DNA from 3 places in the Arthrobacter sp. SD1074B genome. Region 1 is predicted to be linked to each of the others. Evidence: predicted binding sites of a transcription regulator. Region 1 holds the regulator's gene; each other region holds the start of a gene.
What was found. Region 1 encodes HrcA, which represses chaperone genes, less so after heat shock. Its sites were predicted from a motif close to TTNGCACTCGNNNNNNNCGAGTGCNAA; they were not measured.

Region 2: the regulator HrcA is predicted to act here: its motif matches at 5,984-6,010, upstream of ACUYM2_RS13710 (FmdB family zinc ribbon protein).
Region 3: the regulator HrcA is predicted to act here: its motif matches at 4,520-4,546, upstream of groES (co-chaperone GroES).

Annotation. Positions count from the first base shown of each region.
Region 1 is NZ_JBRAZT010000001.1:2,069,648-2,076,606, forward strand. Features, by position in the region: gene ACUYM2_RS09565 (GerMN domain-containing protein) at 1-851, shown strand, start outside; gene ACUYM2_RS09570 (16S rRNA (uracil(1498)-N(3))-methyltransferase) at 926-1,696, opposite strand; gene dnaJ (molecular chaperone DnaJ) at 1,699-2,826, opposite strand; gene hrcA (heat-inducible transcriptional repressor HrcA) at 2,907-3,920, opposite strand; gene ACUYM2_RS09585 (DUF3097 domain-containing protein) at 4,163-5,017, shown strand; gene ACUYM2_RS09590 (DUF4870 domain-containing protein) at 5,139-5,558, shown strand; gene hemW (radical SAM family heme chaperone HemW) at 5,610-6,848, opposite strand; gene lepA (translation elongation factor 4) at 6,851-6,959, opposite strand, start outside.
Region 2 is NZ_JBRAZT010000001.1:2,958,322-2,965,280, reverse strand. Features, by position in the region: gene guaA (glutamine-hydrolyzing GMP synthase) at 1-320, shown strand, start outside; gene ACUYM2_RS13725 (AAA family ATPase) at 462-4,343, shown strand; gene ACUYM2_RS13720 (hypothetical protein) at 4,401-4,658, shown strand; gene ACUYM2_RS13715 (RcpC/CpaB family pilus assembly protein) at 4,695-5,261, opposite strand; gene ACUYM2_RS13710 (FmdB family zinc ribbon protein) at 5,621-5,878, opposite strand; gene ACUYM2_RS13705 (5-formyltetrahydrofolate cyclo-ligase) at 6,034-6,672, opposite strand; gene galU (UTP--glucose-1-phosphate uridylyltransferase GalU) at 6,777-6,959, shown strand, end outside.
Region 3 is NZ_JBRAZT010000001.1:2,976,495-2,983,453, forward strand. Features, by position in the region: gene ACUYM2_RS13770 (acyltransferase family protein) at 1-1,092, opposite strand, end outside; gene ACUYM2_RS13775 (DUF389 domain-containing protein) at 1,240-2,208, shown strand; gene groL (chaperonin GroEL) at 2,380-3,990, opposite strand; gene groES (co-chaperone GroES) at 4,069-4,365, opposite strand; gene ACUYM2_RS13790 (hypothetical protein) at 4,639-5,055, opposite strand; gene ACUYM2_RS13795 (THUMP-like domain-containing protein) at 5,112-6,341, shown strand; gene ACUYM2_RS13800 (shikimate 5-dehydrogenase) at 6,386-6,959, opposite strand, start outside.

The sequences.
Region 1 (6,959 bases):
TGGCGACGCCCCAGCCGGGAGTCACCAATGCGGATACGCCGTCGCACACGGTCCCAGGTCCGGCCGCCGGCGTGGCCACCACCAGCGCCCCGCTTGAGTCCACGCAGGCTTCCAACAAGGCCCCGGTCTACTGGATCGGGCGCAGCAATGACAACGTTTTCCTCTACCGCGAGTTCCGGGACGTGTCCGAGGAGGACAACCCGATTACGCGGGCCCTGCGGGTGATGATGTCGCAAAAACCGCTGGACCCGGATTTCTTCACGCCCTGGCAGAACCCCAAAATGCTCGCCACCTCGATTTCCGGCAAGAACGTCATTACGGTGGATGTGTCCGCTGACGCGTTCAACAGCAACGTCGACGCCGACATGGCCGAACGCGCCATTCAGCAGCTTGTGTACACCGCCACAGCCGCCGGTGCCAGCGCCGGACTGACCGATACCGGCCAGCAGATCCAGGTGGTCATTCTCGTCGACGGGCACACCGACTACGTCGCCTTCAACCGGGTCCGGCTCGGTTCGCCAACCTCGCGCAGCGCCGGGATGGTGGCGCCGGTATGGATCATCGATCCGCAGGAAGGCACCGAGCTGGCGGACGGGACGGTCAAGATTTCAGGCCGCAGCACGGTCCCGGGCGGCAAGCTGCACTGGGAGCTCCAGCGGGTGGACGGCACCAGCAAGACGCCGTACCTGAACGGGGACATCGCCGCCTCCGCCGACGCCGACAAGTCCGGATTGTTCAACCTCGCGCTGAACCTCGGTCCGGGCAATTATGAGGTCCGGGTCTCCCAGGTCGACCCGGCCGGCAAGGCCAAGGACCTGAACGTCGATACCCGCGGATTCACCGTCCGCTGAGGCCGGCGGCTGCACCGGCCTGACGGCTGTTCACGCCCGGCGTCCCGGCGCCTGGCGGACCTGACCCGCGTATTTTACCAGCGTCTCAGGATGTCGCTGGCCAGCACGGTGGCGGCGGGCCCGGCGGTGGACGAGCGCAGCACGTGATGGCCCAGCAGGGCGGTGACCGCGCCGGCGCCGCAGAGCCGGGTCACCTCGCGCGGGCTGATGCCGCCCTCGGGTCCCACGATCAACAGCACCTCACGGGGGACGCCGTCGTGGGCGGTCTGCTGGTGCCAGGCTTCCAGCACCTGCCGCAGGGGCCGCACCGCGTCCTCGTGCAGGATCACGGCCAGGTCCGCCGCGGCCACGGCCGCCTGCAGTCCGTTGCCGTCGACGGCGGGGCGGACTTCCGGAATCCAGGCCCGGCGGGCCTGCTTCGCTGCCGCCGCCACCACGGACTGCCATTTGGCGTGCGCTTTCGCGGCGCGCTCGGGCTTCCACCGGACAATCGACCGCTCCGCCTGCCAAGGGACGACGGCGTCGATCCCCAGTTCCGTCGCGGTTTCGGCGGCCAGTTCGTCCCGGTCCCCCTTGGCCAACGCCTGCACCAGCACCAGCCGGACGTCGGGCCGCGGCTCGGTACTTACCTCACCGCACTGCACTGTCAGCTCCTGGGGCGCGACGGCGGACACGGTGCCGGTGATGCGCCTGCCGGCGCCGTCGGCTATGTCGACCGCCTCCCCCACCGCAAGCCGCTTCACTGTCACCGCGTGGCGCGCCTCGGCGCCTTCGAGGACGAACGTCGCCCCGGGGACCTGCTGGTCCAGGGAGCCTGCGGGGGCGAAGAAGACCGGGTTACTCACCGCTACAGGTTACCGAGCCGGTCCCGCAGCTTGGCGAAGACGCCGCCGCTGGCGGCAAGCTTCCCCTCGGTGAACTGCTCGCCGCGGAGTTTGGCGAGCTGCCGGAGCAGGTCCTCCTGGGCGGCGTCGAGCTTGGCCGGGGTGTCCACCTGCAGGTGGACCTTGAGGTCTCCGCGGCCGTAGCCGCGCAGGTGCGTCACACCCAGGCCGCGGAGGGTGATCACTTCGCCGGACTGCGTGCCGGCCTTGACGTCGATTTCCTGCTGCCCGTCGAAAGTGTCCAGGGTCAGTTCCGTGCCCAGCGCGGCGGCCGTCATCGGAATGTTCAGGCTCGCGTGCAGGTCGTCGCCTTCGCGCACGTAGGTGGCGTCGTTGTTGACCCGGATCTCGACGTAGAGGTCACCGGACGGGCCGCCGGCCGGGCCGGCCTCGCCCTGGCCGGAGAGCTGGATGCGGGTGCCGGTGGCTACGCCGGCCGGCACCTTTACGGTAAGCGTGCGGCGGCTGCGGATGCGGCCCTGGCCGGCGCATTCGTTGCACGGGTCCTTGATGACAGTGCCGAAACCCTCGCAGCTTCCGCAGGGGGCCGTGGTCATGACCTGGCCGAGGATCGAGCGGACGGCCCGCTGGACCTGCCCGCTGCCGCCGCAGATATCGCAGCGTTCCGGGTGGCTGCCGGGGCGGCAGCAGGAGCCCTCGCAGGTGGGGCAGGTGACGGCGGTGTCCACTTCAAGCTTCTTGTTGACGCCGAAGACGGCGTCGCGGAGGTCGATCCGGACGCTGATCAACGCGTCCTGGCCGCGGCGCACGCGGGAGGCGGGGCCGCCCTGGCCGCCGGCGCCGCCGAAGAAGGTCTCGAAGATGTCCTGGAAGGCGAAGCCCTGGCCGGCGTAGCCGCCGCCGAAGCCGTTGTCGGTGCCGTTCTCGTTGCCCGTGGTGTCGTAGACCCGGCGTTTCTGCGGGTCCGACAGCACTTCGTAGGCGTGCGTCACCGCCTTGAAGCGCTCGGAGGCGTCGTCCCCGGGGTTCACGTCCGGGTGCAGGCTCCGCGCAAGCTTGCGGTAGGCCTTCTTGATCTCTTCCCCCGTCGCTTCACGGGAGACTCCAAGAACGTCATAGTGGCTGCTCAAAGTGTGTATCTCTTCCTTTTTGTACTGCCAGTGGGGCACTGCCTTTAGTGGGCAAGAAGTCCGGTGCCGGATCCGGCCCGTCAGGGCCCGAGGATCCGCGAAAGGTAGCGGGCGACCGCACGGACGGCGGCCATGGTGGTCGGATAGTCCATCCGGGTGGGGCCGAGGACTCCGACCTTGGCCGTGGCGTCCGGGCCGTAACCGGTGGCCACCACGGAAGCTTCGGAAAGGCCGTCGTAGGGGTTCTCGCGGCCGATGCTGACGGTGACGCCGCGCGGGTCCTGCGCCATGTCGCTGAGCAGGCGCAACATCACCACCTGTTCCTCAAGGGCCTCCAGCACGGGGCCGATGCTCAGCGGAAAATCAACGTTGGACCGGGCCAGGTTCGCGGTGCCGGCCATGACCATCCGCTCCTCGCGGCTGCTCGCGGCCAGTGACTCCAGTCCCCGGGACAGTGCCTGGGCGGGACCGCGCCGCACCGGCGGGCAGTTGTCCACCACGGCCTGCAGCGACTGGGGCAGCAGGCTCAGCGGGGTGCCGGAGAGTTTGGCCAGGAAGAGGGTCCGGAGTTCGGCGAGGCCGTCGTCGCCGAGCTCCTGGCCGACGTCGATCACCCGTTGCTCCACCTTGCCGGTGTCCGCAATCAGCACCGTGAGCACCTTGCGGGGCGCCAGGAGCACGAATTCGATGTGCCGGACGCGGGCCCGGCTCAGGAGCGGGTACTGCACGACGGCGACCTGGTTGGTCAGCTGCGACAGCAGCCGCACGGTCCGGTCCAGGACGTCGTCGAGGTCTTCGGAGCCCTCCAGCAGCGCCTGGATGGCGCGGCGCTCGGCCGGGGACAGCGGCTTGACGGCCGAAATCTGGTCCACGAACAGGCGGTAGCCCTTGTCCGTGGGAATCCGGCCGGCGCTCGTGTGCGGCGCCGTGATCAGGCCCTCGTCTTCCAGTGCGGCCATGTCATTGCGGATCGTGGCGCTGGACACCCCCAGGTGGTGGCGCTCCACCAGGGCCTTGGATCCCACGGGCTCGCGGGAATGGACATAGTCCTCCACGATGGCGCGCAGTACTTCGAGTTTGCGTGGCTCGCTCACGCTCCACCTCCAATCAACCCGTATCGGTTTGCCGGCGCCGGCCGCGCGGAAAGACCCGCCCCGGAAAACCCGCGGTTAGCACTCGACATGCCTAAGTGCTAACCAGTCTAATATGAGTCGCGCCGTTGTTAGCATTGGATTCGCTGCGGGCGTGACCCCCGGGACGGGTGTTTCCGGGCACACCACGGCCCGCGCCGCCGTTCCTCGCCCGAAATTCCCGAGTGCAAAGCAGTGTGTAGCAGATGTCGTACCAGAATTGGGGCCCGCAGGACCTTTCCGCCCCCGCCAAGGCCCAGCTGCCCGAAATCCCGGTGGAACGGGGAATGGTGCTCGAGGAGGTGCAGTCCGGCTGGGTCGGCGCCGTGACCCGGGTCGAGAAGTCCGGCGGCATGCACGTGGTGGCCCTTGAGGACCGGCGCGGCAAGTCACGCTCGTTCCGCCTCGGCTTCGGGTTCCTGCTCGAAGGCCGGCCGATCAGGCTGATGCCGCCCGCCCCGCGGGCTCCCGCGGCGGGCACCGCAGCGGGCACCCGCACCGCGTCCGGTTCCGTCCGGGTGGCAGGACAGCGTGCCCAGGTAGCGAAGGCCAGCCGGATCTGGGTGGAAGGCAAGCACGACGCCGAACTCGTCGAAAAGGTCTGGGGTGACGACCTCCGCGTGGAAGGCATCGTCGTCGAACCGCTGCACGGCATCGACGACCTTGCCGCCGCCGTCAAGGAGTTCCGGCCCGGCCCGGGCCGCCGGCTCGGCGTGCTGGTGGACCACCTGGTGCCCGACTCGAAGGAATCCCGGATCGCCGACGCCGTGATGGCCACCCCGGGCGCGGCCGGCAACGTGCTGATCGTGGGGCACCCCTACGTGGACGTCTGGCAGGCCATCCGCCCGGCCGTGCTGGGCATTGAGCGGTGGCCGGTGATTCCCCGCGGCGTGGATTGGAAAACCGGTATCCTGACGGCCTTCGGCTGGCCGCACAGCACCAAGGAGGACATCGGCCTGGGCTGGCAGAAACTCCTCGGCGCGGTCCGCAGCTATGCGGACCTGGAGCCCTCCCTGCTGGGCCGCGTGGAAGAAGTCATCGACTTCCTCACGGTGCCGTAGCCGTTCCCCCTGCCACGTTTGGCGGTCCGAGCAAGTATTCTTGAAGTGGCGGCCGCTGCTTATTGTTGCGGCCGTGGCTCGTATAGGTACCAACGCTCCACCGCAATCCAAAGGACGAAACGTGGCAGAAGACGCACGCGAACACACGGACCACCAGGCCGGCCATGACCAGCCCCAGTACCATGGCGTTCCTGCAAATGCTCTGCCGCTGACGGCGAGCGAGGACCGGCAGTGGGCCACGCTGGCGCATTTTGGCGGCATCCTGGGCTGCATTCCATCCCTGCTGATCTACCTGATCTTCAAGGACCGCGGTCCGTTCACCGCGCAGGAATCCAAGGAAGCCCTGAACTTCACGCTGCCGCCCACCATTGCCGCGGTCCTCGCGAACCTGCTGGTCTTTGTCCCGGTGGTGGGCAACCTGTTCGCGGTGCTGGCCACTGCCATCTGGATTGCCCTCGCGTGCTTTTCGGTGGCCGCCGGCATCCACGTCAACCGCGGTCAGCCGCACCGTTACGACTACAATCTCCGCTGGATCAAGTAGCCCGAACGGACACTTAAGGCCCGCGCGAACGGACACTTAGGGCCACCGTGCCTAGTCCGGCAGGATCCGTCGGACCACCGCGTCAGCGAGCAGCCGGCCTTTCAGCGTGAGGACCAGCTGGCCCTTGAATGCTGCCGCCGGGTCCACGAGCCCGTCCGCAATCAGCCCGGCCACCGCGTGGCGGCCGGTATCCCCGAGCCCGCCCAGGCTGGCGATCGACAGGCCCGTAGCAAGCCGGGCCTCAAGCATCACGCGCTCAACGTTGCGGGTGTCGGCGTCGAGCGTCTCCCGGCCGGCGGCGGGCGAGGCGCCGGATGCCAGGCGGCCCGCATAGGCGGTGGGATGCTTGACGTTCCACCAGCGGACCCCGCCCACGTGCGAATGCGCACCCGGGCCTATCCCCCACCAGTCGTCCCCGCGCCAGTAGGCCAGGTTGTGCCGGCAGGCCTGTTCCGGGGTGCGGGCCCAGTTGCTGACCTCGTACCAGCCCAGGCCCGCCGCGGCGATCAGCTCGTCGGCCAGTTCATACTTGGCGGCATGGTCGTCGTCGTCGATCCCCGGCACTTCGCCGCGGCGGATCTGGGCGGCAAGCTTGGTGCCGTCTTCGACGATCAGCGCGTAGGCGCTGATGTGGTCCGGGCCGTAGGACAACGCGGTTTCCAGCGAGAACCGCCAGTCCTCCATCGACTCCCCCGGGGTGCCGTAGATCAGGTCCAGGCTGACGGCCAGGCCTGCCTGGCGCGCCCACTGCACCGCCTGCGGCACCCGGCTGGGCGTGTGGGTGCGGTCGAGGACCTTGAGCACGTGCGGGACGGCCGACTGCATACCGAAGGAGACCCGGGTGAACCCGGCATCGGCCAGCAGCTGCAGGGATTCGGGCGTGACCGAGTCCGGGTTGGCTTCCGTGGTGACCTCGGCTCCGGGCTCCAGTCCCCAGGTCCCGATCGCGGCGCTGAGGATGCGGGCCAGGTCGCCGGCCGGGAGGAGCGTGGGCGTCCCGCCGCCGAAGAACACCGTGCTGAGCCGGCGCTCCGGCAGGCCGGACGCCGCCAGCGCCCGGCCGGCGAAGTCCACTTCCGCGACGGCGGTGCCGGCGTACGCGTCCTGCGAGGCGCCGCCGCCGAGTTCAGTGGCGGTATAGGTGTTGAAGTCGCAGTAGCCGCAGCGCACCGCGCAGAACGGGATGTGCACGTAGAGCCCGAAGGCCCGGTCTGCGGCGCCCTCCAGCGCCTGGCCGGGCAGGAGCCCGTCCGACGGCGCCGGGTCGCCCAGGGGAAGCACGCTGGGCATGGTTACTTCTTGGCCTTGTCCTTGGACTCTTCCGTGGTGAGGGCAGCGATGAAGGCTTCCTGCGGGACCTCGACGCGGCCCACCATCTTCATGCGCTTCTTGCCCTCTTTC
Region 2 (6,959 bases), 890 kb from region 1:
TGGACCTGCTGCGCAAGGCCGACGCGATCGCCCGCGCCGAGCTGACCGCGGCCGGCCTCGACAACGAGGTCTGGCAGATGCCCGTCGTGCTGCTGGCGGACGTCCGCAGCGTGGGCGTGCAGGGCGACGGCCGCACCTACGGCCACCCGATCGTGCTGCGCCCGGTGTCTTCCGAGGATGCCATGACGGCCGACTGGTCGCGGCTGCCGTACGACCTGCTGGCCCGGATCTCCAACCGGATCACCAACGAAGTCGACGGCGTGAACCGCGTCGTGCTGGATGTCACCAGCAAGCCGCCGGGAACCATCGAGTGGGAATAGCGGCGTGAATGGCCGGCCTCTTTCGAGGCCGGCCATTTGCTTTTGGCCCGGTTGCGGCGCGAAAGCAATTTGCACACGAATTTGGCGTGCGCCAGTGTTGCGGCCCGGCACTGGCTCCGGATTCGGGCTAACCTCGAAAGCATGCCGGTATGGTCCAGGGCGTCCCGCGCGCAGTCAGCAACCGTGAGCACAGAAAAGAAGGCAGCAGTGTCAGTTGGTCAAGGCCACCCCGAGGGCTCCGAGGAGTTCAGGAAATGGCTGTCGGGTCTTAAGCCCGTCACCGGAGCAGACACCATGCTGCGCTTTACGAAAACGCCCGAGGGCTCCATTGACCTGACCCACGCCCACCCATCCGGCCTGGCCCAGCTGATGGCCGGCCGCCGGACCCGCCTGTCGACCCTGATCCGCGACCGCCAGCAATACGTCGTTGCCGCGCGGGCCTCCCGCAACCTGCGGTCCAAAATCTTCGAACTCGCCAACGACCGCGGCATCGACGCCGGCTACTTCTCCGCCGGAACCGTCGTCTGGACCTCCGCAGTCGGGGGCAAGCCGCAACGGGTGTCCGCACCCGTCATGCTCACCGCCATTTCCCTGACCCTCCGCCCGGGCGAAGACGACTATGAGCTGCAGCTCACGGAGCAGGCCCGGATCAATCCGGCCCTGGTCCGCCATTTGAAGACCGTCCACGGGATCGTCTTTGACGTCAACGCCGTAACCCGGATGGCCTACAGCACGGCCCGGTACGATCCGCAGCCCGTGCTGGACCGCCTCGGCACCCTGATCCAGCCGATCCACGGCGCCGAAATCGAGCACAACCTGCTGGTCTCGACGTTTGCGGACCTGTCCGGCAACCTGGACGACCCGTGGATCAACCAGAACAACGCGCTCGTGGCTGCGCTGGGCCGCGCCGCCGCCGGCGCTCCGGTGGACGTCCCCGTGCTGGAGGACGGGCGTTTCCCGAGCACCGATGAGCGCAGCCCCGCCGAGGAACTCCTCCTGCTCGACGCCGACACAGACCAGCAGTACGTCGTGGACGCCGTCCGCGCCGGCGATTCCCTGGTGGTCAGCAGCCCGCCCGGCACCGGCCAAACCCAGACCGCGATCAACACCATCGGCGCCCTGGTCGACGAAGGCAAAAGCGTCCTGGTCGTCGGCGACCGCCGGGCCAGCCTGGCCGAAGTCTCCGCCCAGCTGGAGACGCTGGGGCTCGACTCGGTGCTCGTGCAGCTCGCCGGCAACGCCACGCCACTGCAGCTTAAGGGCCAGCTGGTCCGGGCGATTGTGCGCAACGAAAAGTCACTCGAACCGCAGCTGAAGAACCTTCATGCCACACTGACCGAGCACCGGCACGCACTGATGGACCACGTCGCGTCGCTGCACAACATCCGCCAGCGCTGGGGATGCTCGCCGTACGAGGCGATGCAGTCACTCGCGGCGCTGACCGCCATCCACCCGGCCCCGGCCACCACGGTCCGGCTCAAGCGCAGCGTGCTGGACAGCATCCGGGACCGCGAGGAACTGGCGGGACGGCTCCGCCGGGCGGCCGAGCTTGGCAGCTTCAGCCGCGCCTCGACCATGAGCCCGTGGCACGGCGCCCGGCTCCTCACCCGCAAGGAAACCCAGGAAGCGCAGCAGGTGGCGCGCTCCGTGGCGGAGAAGCTCCCGCAGCTGCGCGAACGGATGAACGGCGTCGCCGAACACGCGGAGATCCGCCTCGGGGGGACGTTTGCCGAGTGGGGGGACCAGATCGACCTGCTGGTCGCGGTCCGGGAGAGCTTGGACAAGTTCACCCCCGACATTTTCGATCGCCCTGTCCATGACTTGATTTCGGCGACCGCTCCGTCCTCGTGGCGCCGTGAGCGGAACATTGAAATGGCGTCGATGCAGCGCTCCCGGCTGCGCCGCGTCGCCAAGGAATACGTCCGGCCCGGCGTGCACATCGCGGACCTCCACAGTTCCCTCGTGCTGGTCCAGGAGCAGCGGGCCAGCTGGGCCGGGTATGCCACCACCCAACGCCACCCGGCCGTTCCCTCCGGCCTGGCGGAGATCACCTCCCTGTACCGGGAACTGGAAGCCGAGCTGGCCGAGCTGGGAGCCGCCGTCAAGCACACCGCCGCGGGCGGATCCGTCCGCGACACCCCTTACAACGAATTGCTGGAGCGCCTGGAGCGACTCGTCGCCGACACCGCAACGCTGGAGACCCTGCCCGAGCGGACGCTGCTGGTGGAGAACATGCGCGAACACGGTCTCGGTGAACTGCTCGACGACCTGGCCGAGCGCGAGGTGCCGGCCGAGTCGGTGGCCGCGGAGCTTGAATTGGCCTGGTGGCAGTCGGCCCTGGAAGCCATGATCAGCGGCGACGACTACCTGGCCATGTCCGACGGCGACGCCCTCCGCCAGCTCGAGGCGGAGTACCGCCTCGCGGACAACGCCCACATCGCCAGCGGCGCTGCCCGGTTGCGCTGGAAACTGGCCGAACGCTGGCGTGCTGCCCTCAGCGAGCACCCCCGGCAGGCGGACCTGCTGCGAAGCCTGCTCAAGGACGGCCGGGTGACCCCTGCGGCGCTGACCGCGCAATCGCCTGAGCTGGTCCCCATGCTGGTGCCGGTGTGGTCCGTCAGCCCGTACCTTCTGACCAGCCTGCTGCCCGCAGAGCAGCGCTTTGACGCGGTGGTGATCCTGGACGCCGAAGCGACCTCGCTGCAGGCCGTGCTCCCCGCCGTTGCCCGTTCCCGGCAGGTCATCGCCTTTGGCGACGACAGGATCGCCAGCCCGCGCAGCTTCACCGTCGGTGTGGAGCGGCTCGCCGCCGGCGAGAACCCGTACCAGCCAGTGGACAGCGCCTACCAGGCCCTGGCCGCCGTGCTGCCGGTCCGGAAACTGAGGACCGTCTACCGTGCCGTCGACGAGGACCTCGTGCGGCAGCTCAGCAAGGGGTTCTACGACGGCGAACTCCGCCGGCTGCCCGAGGGCCAGTCGGCCACCGGGCTGGACCGGGCGCTGGCGGTGGAGTACCTTCCGGACGGGACGGGCCTGCCGAGTGCCGACCACGACGGCGTTGAATCGGTCGTGGCCGAGGTCAACCGTGCAGTGGAGTTGGTCTTCGAACATGCGAGGCTGCGACCGCGCACGTCCCTGGCCGTCGTCACCGGCAGCCTGCGGCACGCCGCCCGGATCGGCGAGGCCATCAGGCGGCAGCTGCCCAACTACCCCCTGCTGGCCAGCTTCTTCACCGCCGGCGACGAATCGTTCCGGGTGGTCGACCTCGAACGCGCCCAGGGCCTGGTCCGCGAGCACGTCATCTTCTCGCCCGGCTACGGCCGCACTCCGCACGGGCGCGCGCTGCACAGCCTCGGCCCGCTGTCCGCCGACGGGGGCCGCGCCAAGTTCGCCCTTGCGATGACCCGCGCACGACGCTCACTGCACGTCCTGAGCTGCTTCCGGCCCGAGGACCTGGACGTCACCCGGCTGAGCCACGGCGCGGTGGACTTCTACGAACTCCTGGACCGCGAAATTGCAGGCAACTCCGACTTGGGCAGCCCGGCCTCCCGCGCCGTTGCCAGCGAGCAGGCGCTCGGCGCCGACCCGCTGGTCGCCGACCTCGGGGACCGGCTCCGTGCCCGCGGCGCGCGGGTCTGGCACCAGTACGACGGCGTCCTGGACATGGTTGCCGCAGCCGACCCGATGCACACCATCGGCCAGGACGACGCCGAGATTCCCCGCCCGGTTGCCATCGAGTCTGACGGCACCGAACGGTACCGGCGGATGACAGTGCGTGAGCGCAGCCGGCTCCGCCCGCAGTTGCTGGAGCGCCTGGGCTGGCGGTACATGCCACTATGGACCATAGAGGTCTTCACCGATCCCTCCGCCTGCGCGGACCGGATCGGCGGCTACCTCGGCCTGGAGAAGCCAACGTCGCCGAGACGCGCGAGCACTTCGCCCGGCTTCTCCGATGACATCGAGAACCTCAGCGTCGACGACGCGCAGGAAGCCTACGCTCCTGCCGCCGCCGACCGCGGGTAACCGGCGGACGGTGCCCGGCACTAGGGAAGAGCTATTCGCAGCAAGGAGGCCGGCGGCATGAACGCAGGCGGCAACAATGAGAACGACTCCCCGGAGCAGGGCGGCGACGGCAACGGCGTGCAGCCCCAGGAGACGGCACCCCGTGGGGCGCGGCACCGGGCACCGCAGGACACGAAAGCCGGCAGGCCCGCGGCGTCCGGGGGGTTGCTGCCCAACAAGGCCGCTGAAGACGATCCGCGGCGCTGGGGCGACCAGCCCGGCAGTTACGACCACGACGCCTGGCTCAAGGAACAGCGGCCGCCGCACTGGGGCTGAGCAGCGAGCCTGCAACTGACACCTGGCGTCTTCCGTTCAGCCGGGCCGTGCCCGCACCAGGACGAAGAAGAGCTTGCCCTGCGTGGAGGCTCCGGCGAGTCTTTGGGCTTGCTCCGGGTCCGCCGCCACCACCATCAGCCCGTCCGTGTCCCCTGCGTCGAGCCATGGGCCGGCCTTTCCTCCCTGCTGGGAGGTCCACAGGACCGGTACCGCGGAGGCGAGCAGCCGGGACGCCGGGGCCGGCCCGGAGCCGTCACCGCTGGTGATCACCACATTGACCAGCTGGCCGGGGGAGACCAGCTGAATGGAGGCCGGGTCCGCCATTCGAAGAGGCACGGCTGCCGCGCCCGGCGGGCTGCCGGCCAGCAGCCCCGGTCCCACGAGCTGGGAGTCCGAGAGGAGCTGGCCCTGGCGCAAGGCCACGGCGAGTTGTTTGCCCTCGACAGCGGCCCGCTCCAAGGAACCGCCGGGAAGCAATCCCGGCGGGACGTGTACGGCGGCGAGGTCGGCGGCAGCCAGCACGCGGCCGGCCGGGAGGTCCTTGGCCGCGGCCCACGCCGCGACGGTGGCGTCGGGTACCGGAGTTAGTTGCTGCACGGTCATGCCGGCTGCGAGGCAAAGCAGCAGGGCAACGGCCAACCGGCGGTGTCGGCCCAGCAAGGCGCGAAGCCGCCGCCGCGGCAGCAGCTTCCGGCTGCCCCGTCCGGGGTCAGCGCGCGGCGGCTGGAACCGTGCCGAGCGGGCTGCCGATGCCGGCCGGGCAGGTGCCGCAGCACCGGTCGGCGGTGATCCGGAACGTGGCGACCCGGAGAACATTGAACCCGAAGGCGGCGGGCGGAGGAAACGGCGGCGGTGTGCCATGCCGCCACGCTACGGCCAGCCGGAGCGTCCACGGCAGCCGGCGGCGGCGCTATGTGGACAAACGCGCTGCCGCGAGCCGGGCGGGACGAACCCGCCGGATGCTAGCTGGCGGCGGCGGACGCCGTCGTGGAGGTCGCCGGCGCTGCAGCGGGAGTGGCAGGCGCGACGGCGCTGCCTTTGGAGTCCCGTGAGTCGGTCCGGTAGAAGCCTGAGCCCTTGAATACGACACCGACGCTGTTGAACTTCTTGCGCAGCGTCCCTTGGCACTCCGGGCAGGTCGTCAGGGAACTGTCCGTAAAGGACTGCACCGTTTCGAAGGCGTGGCTGCAGTCCTTGCAGGCATATGCATACGTGGGCACTGGGATTCCTCCTTTAGGACAAACGAGCAGGTCCCGTGCTGCCGTGGCTGGATCGTTGCCACCGGAACCGGTGGGCGCGAATCCGAGCGCCAACAAAATCTGGCATTAGCAGTCGCAGGGCCTGAGTGCCAATTCTATCACCCGCCGGGCTCCGGCTAGGAAGGCCGAGAATGCCCTGAAAGCGCGACCAGGCCGCCGGGGGCCAGCGCAAAGTCGACCCGTTGATCGAACGACTCCGCGGGAATGCTGCCCGCCGGCAGCACCTCGGCGTCGTAGACCACCGCCGCCGTCGGCACCGGGCTCTCCTTGGCTCCGGCGCCGCCCGAAGGCAAAGCCGCCAGCGCGGCCAGGAATTTGTCGTAATAGCCGCCGCCCTGGCCGATCCGGTTGCCCGAATGGTCCAGGGCCGTGGCGGGCAGGAAGATGGCAGCGGCTCGGCGCACCTCCGCCGTGCCGAACCGTTCGCCGGCGGGTTCCTGGATGGGGGCGTAGCGGCTGCGGACAAACTCCGACACGGGGGTCCAGTACACCCAACTCAGCGTCAGGTCCGGTTCGCAGACGGGGAGCAACACCCGGTGGCCGGCGTCGTGCAGGGCGGCCAGCAACGGAAGGGTGGGCGGCTCGGAGCCGACGCCGAAGTACGCGGCGAAGGTGCGCTGCCCGCCGTCGGCCAGGCCGGAGGCCCAGGCCAGCCCGCGGCGGGCAATCGCGGCCCCGGCCGCGGCCAGTTCCGCCTGCGACAGGGCGGCCCGGCGTAAGCGGTGGCGGGAGCGGATCTCTTCCTTGGTGCTCATGCGGTGGCGTCCTTTCGGCTGGGCGGCACCGGTTGGCGGGCTGCCGCGGCTGCCGAGCGGAGGACAATTACCTGATGTTTTGCCCCCTCAGTTAGATTAGTCCAGTGATTACACCCAACGCCTCCGTCCGCAAGGCCGTCATCCCCGCTGCGGGCCTCGGCACCCGCTTCCTTCCCGCCACCAAGGCGATGCCGAAGGAGATGCTGCCGGTCGTCGACAAGCCGGCCATCCAGTACGTGGTTGAAGAAGCCGTGAACGTAGGCCTCAATGACGTCCTGATGATCACC
Region 3 (6,959 bases), 910 kb from region 1:
CACGGCCAGGACCAGAGCGGAGGCAACGATCGCGAGTCCCTGCCACAGGTTCGGCGCGCTGAGGCCGGCCCCGGCCAGGGCCAGCACGAGCAGCGGCCAGTGCCAGAGGTAGAGGGCGTAGGAGTTATCGCCCAGGGCGACCAGCGGCCGCCAGGTCAGGAAGCGGTCGACGCCGAAACGGCTGCCGCTCCGCCCTGCCACGATGATGGCAGCGGCAGCAAGCGTGGGCCAGAGTGCGATGAATCCCGGGAAGGAACGGTCCACGGTCAGCAGCAGCCCGCAGGAGAGCATGGCGGCCAGGCCGGCCCAGCCCAGGACCAGGCGCAGGACCTTGCCCGGCTTCAGGTACGGCAGCGCCAGGGCCAGCAGCGAGCCCAGCGCGAACTCCCAGAGCCGGGCCCGGGTGTCGAAGTAGGCGTAGGCCTGGTTGCTGGCGGTCTGTTCGATGGAGTAGAGCAGGGACGCGGCGAAGATCGCGCCGAAGGCCAGGGCCAGGATCAGGCGGTAGTTCAGCAGGCGCTCGTCGAGGCGGGTCCAGCGGCGGAGGGCGCGGCGCAGCAGGGCGGCGCCGGCGAACACGAGGGGCCACAACAGGAAGACCTGCCCCTGGATGGAGAGCGACCAGAAGTGCTGCAGCGGGCTGGCGCCCGAGTGGTCCTGGGCGTAGTAGTCCACGGCGGTGTCGGCGAGCAGCCAATTCTGCCTGTACAGCAGGGACGCCCAGGCCTGGTCGAGGACATCCGGCCACCGGCTTGCCGGCAGGATTGCCCAGGTGCCGATCAGCACGCCAAGGACCACCACGACGACGGCGGGCAGCAACCGCTTGAGCAAGTGCAACCAGTGGCTCAGGAGGCGCAGCGGTTTGCCGCTCTCCACCTTCCGGGCAAAGCTCAGGGTCATCAGGAACGCCGAGATCAGCAGGAAAATGTCCACGCCGCCGGAGACCCGGCCCAGCCATACGTGGTAGGTCACCACCATCAGGACGGCTAGGGCACGCAGGCCCTGCACTTCCGGGCGGTAGCCCGACTTGCGGCTCGCGGGAGAACCTGCGGCCGCGTGCTGCGGGCTGGCTGTGGTTCGCTCGTTCGACACTTGGGACCTCTCAGGCCGACTTCCAAAACATCAATGTTACCGAAACGTAATTTTCTTTGCCAATCGCCAGGGGCCGCCTCCGGCCGGGATTCGGGCGGTTTGGTCCGCCTGCGCCGCTAGTCTGGTACGAGTCGAAGGAGGCCGCGCGTGATCGTGCAGGTGCGGGTATGTGTCCCGGAGGAGCTCTCCGCTGCCGTGGTGGAATGCTGCTCCCGGGAGCTTGGCGTGGCGGAGGTGGCATTGCACCCCGGCGCCTCGGTGGTGCCTCCGGGCAACGTCATCCTCGTGTTCATGGCCCGGGAATCCGTCGAGGCGCTGATCGAGAAACTCCATGCCCTCAACGTCCAGGACGTGGGATCCATCGCGGTCATGACGCCCGAGCTGGTTCTTTCCGACCGCGCGGACAAGGCGGTCGCGGAAGCGCCGGGCGAGGGCGCGGACGCCATGATCTGGGATGAGGTGTCGCGGCAGACCGGGGAGGACTCCCGGCTTACGTGGAGTTATCTGGCGTTCCTGGTCTTGGCGACCCAGTTGGCCGCGATAGGGATCGTTACCGACTCGACGATTGCGATCGTCGGTGCCATGGCGGTAGGGCCCGAGTTCGGGCCGCTCGCCGCACTGGCGGTGGCGCTGGTCCGGCGGCAGTGGCGGCTGGGCCGCAGCGCGGCGCTGGCCCTCGGTGTGGGATTCCCCGTCGCCATGCTGGCTGCGGCGTTCACCGCCTGGCTCTCCGTGCCGCTGGGGCTCTTTCCCGCCGACACGCTGGACCGTGGTTCGGCGGTGGACTTCATCTACCACCCGGGGCCCTATTCCCTGATTGTTGCCCTGCTCGCCGGCACTGCCGGCATGCTGTCGGTGATCAGCCGTCGCTCGGCGGCCCTGATCGGCGTCTTTATCTCCGTCACCACCGTCCCAGCCGCCGGCTTCGTGGCCGTGGCCCTGGTGCTGGGTGAGTACCAAAAGGCCGCGGGGTCGGCCCTGCAGCTCCTAGTGAACCTGACCGGGATTGTGGTCTCGGCGGTGGCGGTGCTGCTGTTCTACCGGCTCATCACCAAGCGGCTGCCGCGCGATGCCGCGCGCAGGCTGCGCCGGGACGCCCGGCGGCCGCGGCGCTAACCGGCCCGCTATTCCCAAGCCGTGGACTCAAGGAGCCTGGTCCGTGGTGGTACGTGACCACCATCAGCACGGCGAGCGAGCGCAAGCCCTGGATTTCCGGCCTGAAGCTGTGGGCGACAAAAAGGACCGGACCAGCTGACGCTGATCCGGTCCTTTTATTGCGCGGAAACCTTAGTGCTGGTGCCCGGCGTGTTCGTCCTCATCGGCCGGCTTTTCCACCACGAGGGTTTCGGTGGTGAGAACCAGCGCGGCGATGGAGGCCGCGTTGCGGAGGGCCGCACGCGTGACCTTGACGGGATCGATGACACCGGCCGCGATCAGGTCTTCGTATTCGCCGGTCTTGGCGTTGAAGCCCTGGTTGACCTCGGATTCGGCCACCTTGGCGACGACGACGTAGCCGTCGAAGCCGGCGTTCTGGGCGATCCAGCGCAGCGGCTGGGTCAGGGCCCGGCGGACGATGCCCACGGCAGCTGCCGCGTCGCCGTCGAGTGCCTGCACGGCCGGATCCTCGTCGAGCGCCTTGAGGGCGTGGATGAGGGCTGAGCCGCCGCCGGCCACGATGCCTTCTTCGAGGGCAGCGCGGGTGGAGGACACTGCGTCCTCGATGCGGTGCTTCTTTTCCTTCAGCTCGACCTCGGTGGCAGCGCCGACCTTGATCACGCCGATGCCACCGGCCAGTTTAGCCAGGCGTTCCTGCAGCTTTTCCTTGTCCCAGTCGGAGTCGGTGCGGGTCAGCTCGGCGCGCAGCTGGGCGACCCGGGCCGCGACGTCCTCGGCTGAACCGGCGCCGTCGACGATGGTGGTGTTGTCCTTCGTCACGGTGATGCGGCGGGCGGTGCCGAGCACCTCAAGGCCCACGGTGTCCAGGCTGAGGCCCAGTTCCGGGGAGACAACCTGCGCGCCTGTGAGGGTGGCGATGTCCTGCAGCATGGCCTTGCGGCGGTCGCCGAAGCCCGGAGCCTTGACGGCCACGACGTTCAGGGTGCCGCGGATGCGGTTGACGATCAGCGTGGAGAGGGCCTCGCCGTCGACGTCTTCGGCGATGATGAAGAGCGGCTTGGAGCTCTGCAGCGCCTTTTCCAGCAGCGGCAGGAATTCCTGGACCGAGGAGATCTTGCCCTGGTTGATCAGGATCAGGGCATCCTCGAGCACTGCTTCCTGGCGTTCCGCGTCCGTGACGAAGTACGGGGACAGGTAGCCCTTGTCGAACTGCATGCCCTCGGTGAGGACCAGCTCGGTCTGCGTGGTGGAGGACTCCTCGATGGTGATCACACCATCCTTGCCGACCTTGCCGAAGGCCTCGGCCAGGAGCTCGCCGACCTCATCGCTCTGCGCGGAGATGGCGGCAACGTTGGCCACCTGCGTGCCCTCAACCGGGCGGGCGTTCTCCAGCAGGCGGGCGGCAACGGCCTCGACCGAGACCTCGATGCCGCGCTTGATCTGGCCCGGGGCGGCGCCGGCTGCAACGTTGCGCAAGCCTTCCTTGACCAGGGCCTGGGCGAGCACGGTGGCGGTGGTGGTGCCGTCACCGGCGACGTCGTTGGTCTTGGTGGCGACCTCCTTGGCGAGCTGGGCGCCAAGGTTTTCGTACGGGTCGTCCAGTTCGACTTCGCGGGCGATGGTGACGCCGTCGTTGGTGATCGTGGGGGCGCCCCACTTCTTGTCCAGCACGACGTTGCGGCCGCGGGGGCCGAGCGTCACCTTGACCGTGTTGGCGAGCTTATCGATGCCGGCTTCGAGCGACCGGCGGGCAGCGTCGTTAAACGCGAGCTGCTTTGCCATGGTGTTGTCCTTTCAAGACAGAACCCCGCGCAGCCGTCCGTTCAATCTGAAGGAGCGGCGGCGCGGGGTCCAAGGGAGTTACTTTACGACGATCGCCAGAACGTCGCGGGCGGACAGTACGAGGTACTCGACACCGCCGGTCTTAACTTCGGTTCCGCCGTACTTGGAGTAGATGACAACGTCGCCCTCGGCGACGTCGACGGGGACGCGGTTGCCGTTGTCGTCAAAGCGGCCGGGGCCTACTGCAACAACTTCGCCTTCCTGCGGCTTCTCCTGTGCGGAGTCCGGGATAACCAGGCCGGAAGCCGTGGTCTGCTCGGCTTCGAGCGGGCGGACAACAATACGATCCTCAAGAGGCTTAATAGAGACCGACAAGGACCTCTCCTTTTCGTCAGCAAATTCGTGGACTTTAAAGCTGTGATGCCAAGGCGTGCAGACCGTCGTCGCGGTGCCGGCTGCGGCCCGGTGGTGAGCTTCAGGTGTTAGCACCCGCCTAGGGAGAGTGCTAAGGACGACTCTATGTAAGGAGTTAGCACTCGGTCAAGGCGAGTGCCAGAAGTTCGTCCCTGGTGAACGCCCGGTGGGGCATGCCCGCTGCCGGCCTCAAAGAATGGGCATGTCCGGCGGGCGGGTCGCGGCTCCGGGCGGCTATCCCCCGGCGAGGTCCTCGTAGTCCCAGTCCTGGCCGTCGTCGTCCTCGTCGACCCGGGCGGAGGCATTCCGCTCGCGGTACAGCACAAAGCCGCCGGCCAGGGCGGCCACCGCCCCGAGGACCAGGAAGATGATGCCGCCCACCCGGGCGGCGGCGTAGGTGTCGCGGATGGCGCGCGCCTCATCGGTCGCGTCCTTCACATCCTTGCCGCCCACGGAGTAGACGGTGGCGTTGAAGGCGTCCAGGAAGAAGATGATGACCAGCAACGCTACGCAGACGACGGCGATCACGCTGCCGGCGATCAGCGCCGGACGGGCGAAACGGGCCAGGCCCCGGCTGTCCCGGACCTCGCCGCCCGCCTGCTCCCGGTTGCCTGCCGTGCCGGAGTCGCCTGTTTCTTCCTTGCCGTCCATGCCGTCCAGCCTATCCGCCGCGCCCCGGGTTCCACGCCTGAACTAGGCTTGATTGCATGGCTGAGACTACGCAGGACCAGATCGCCCCGCTCCTCAATCCGGAGGGCTGGGAGCTGCTGGCCTCGCTGGGACCGTACCGTGAGGACGAGGCCTTCCGGCTCAACGCCTCGCTCCGCAAGGCCGGCCACTCCCCCGAACTGGTCTCCGCAGCGCTCACCCAGTCCCGGCTGCGGACCAAAGCCGAAGCCAAATTCGGTGAATTCGCCCGGCAGATGATTTTCACCCGGGCGGGGCTGGAGCAGGCAACACGGCTCACTGTGGCGGCACGGCACGCGCAGCGGTTCGCCGAAGCCGGGATCGCCCATGTGGCGGACCTGGGCTGCGGGCTGGGCGCCGATGCGATGGCGCTGGCGTCCCTGGACATCCAGGTCACCGCGGTGGAACTGGACGAAACAACCGCCGCCTGCGCCACGATGAACCTGATCCCGTTCCGCAATGCCACCGTGGTCCATGCCGATGCTGCCGCCGTGCCGCTCGAGGGGATCGACGGCGTCTGGCTGGACCCGGCCCGCCGCACCACCTCCAGCTCCGGAACCAAGCGGCTCTGGGACCCGGAAGACTTCTCGCCGCCGCTGTCCTTCGTGGAATCCCTGGCCGCCTCGGGCCGCGCCGTCGGCGTGAAAATGGGCCCCGGCATGCCGCATGACTCGGTGCCGGCGGACTGCGAGGCACAGTGGGTGTCGGTGGGCGGCGACGTCACCGAGGTGGCTCTGTGGTTCAATGCGGTCCGCCGGCCCGGAATCCGTCGTGCCGCGCTGGTCCTGGGCCCGCAGGGCGCGGCGGAACTCACCAGCACGGAGGACTTCCACGCCGGCCCGGAGGCCCCCGTCGGTCCGGCCGAAGGGTACCTCTACGAGCCCGACGGCGCCGTGATCCGCGCGGGGCTCGTCGCCGACGTCGCACTGCAGCTGGGCGGGCATCTGGTGGACGAACGCATCGCCTACATCTGCGCGCCGGAGCTGCGCGACACGCCCTTCGCCCGGGCGTACCGGGTCCTCGAGGTGATGCCGTTCAACGTCAAGGCGCTCAAGGCCTGGGTCAAGGACAACGGCGTGGGCATCCTCGACATCAAGAAGCGCGGCACTTCGGTCACGCCGGAAGAACTGCGCAAGCAGCTGCTCCCCGGCGGCGGCAAGAACGTCAAGAACGCGGCCAAAAAGACGGCAACCCTGGTCCTGACCAGAATCGGCGAAGAACGGGTGGCCATCTCCGTGCAGCCGGTCTAGGCCTGCCGGCCGGCGGTTGCGCGTGCTCCTGCCCGCGCGGTCCCTTACTGCGCCCGCATGAACTCTTCCGCGGCCTGGACCTGTTCGTCGCTGGGCCGGATGCCGGTGTAAAGCACGAACTGTTCCAAAGCCTGGATAGTGGCGACCTCCGCGCCGGTGATCACCTTCTTACCGGCGGCCCGGGCGGCCTTGATCAGGGGAGTTTCGGGGGGCAGCGCCACGACATCGAACACCGCCTTGGCGGCCTCCACGGCCTCCTGCGGGAATGACAGCGCGTCGGCCTCCGGCCCGCCGGCCATACCAATGGGGGTCACGTTGATCAGCAGCTCGGCCGAGCCATCCCCGGAGCCGGGAGCCGGGAAACCGGCCCGCCACTCGAATCCATAGAGTCCGGCGAGCGCCCTGCCGGCTTCCTCATTGCGGGCGATGATGGTGACCCGCCGGAAACCGGCATCGCGCAGCGCCGCCGCAGTGGCCTTCGCCATCCCGCCGGCACCCAGCAGCCACACCGAATAATCGGTGGGGACGGCGTTGCGCTCCAGCAGCTGCTCGATCGCCGTGTAGTCGGTGTTATAGGCCGTGAGCCGGCCGCCGTCGTTGACGATCGTGTTGACCGAA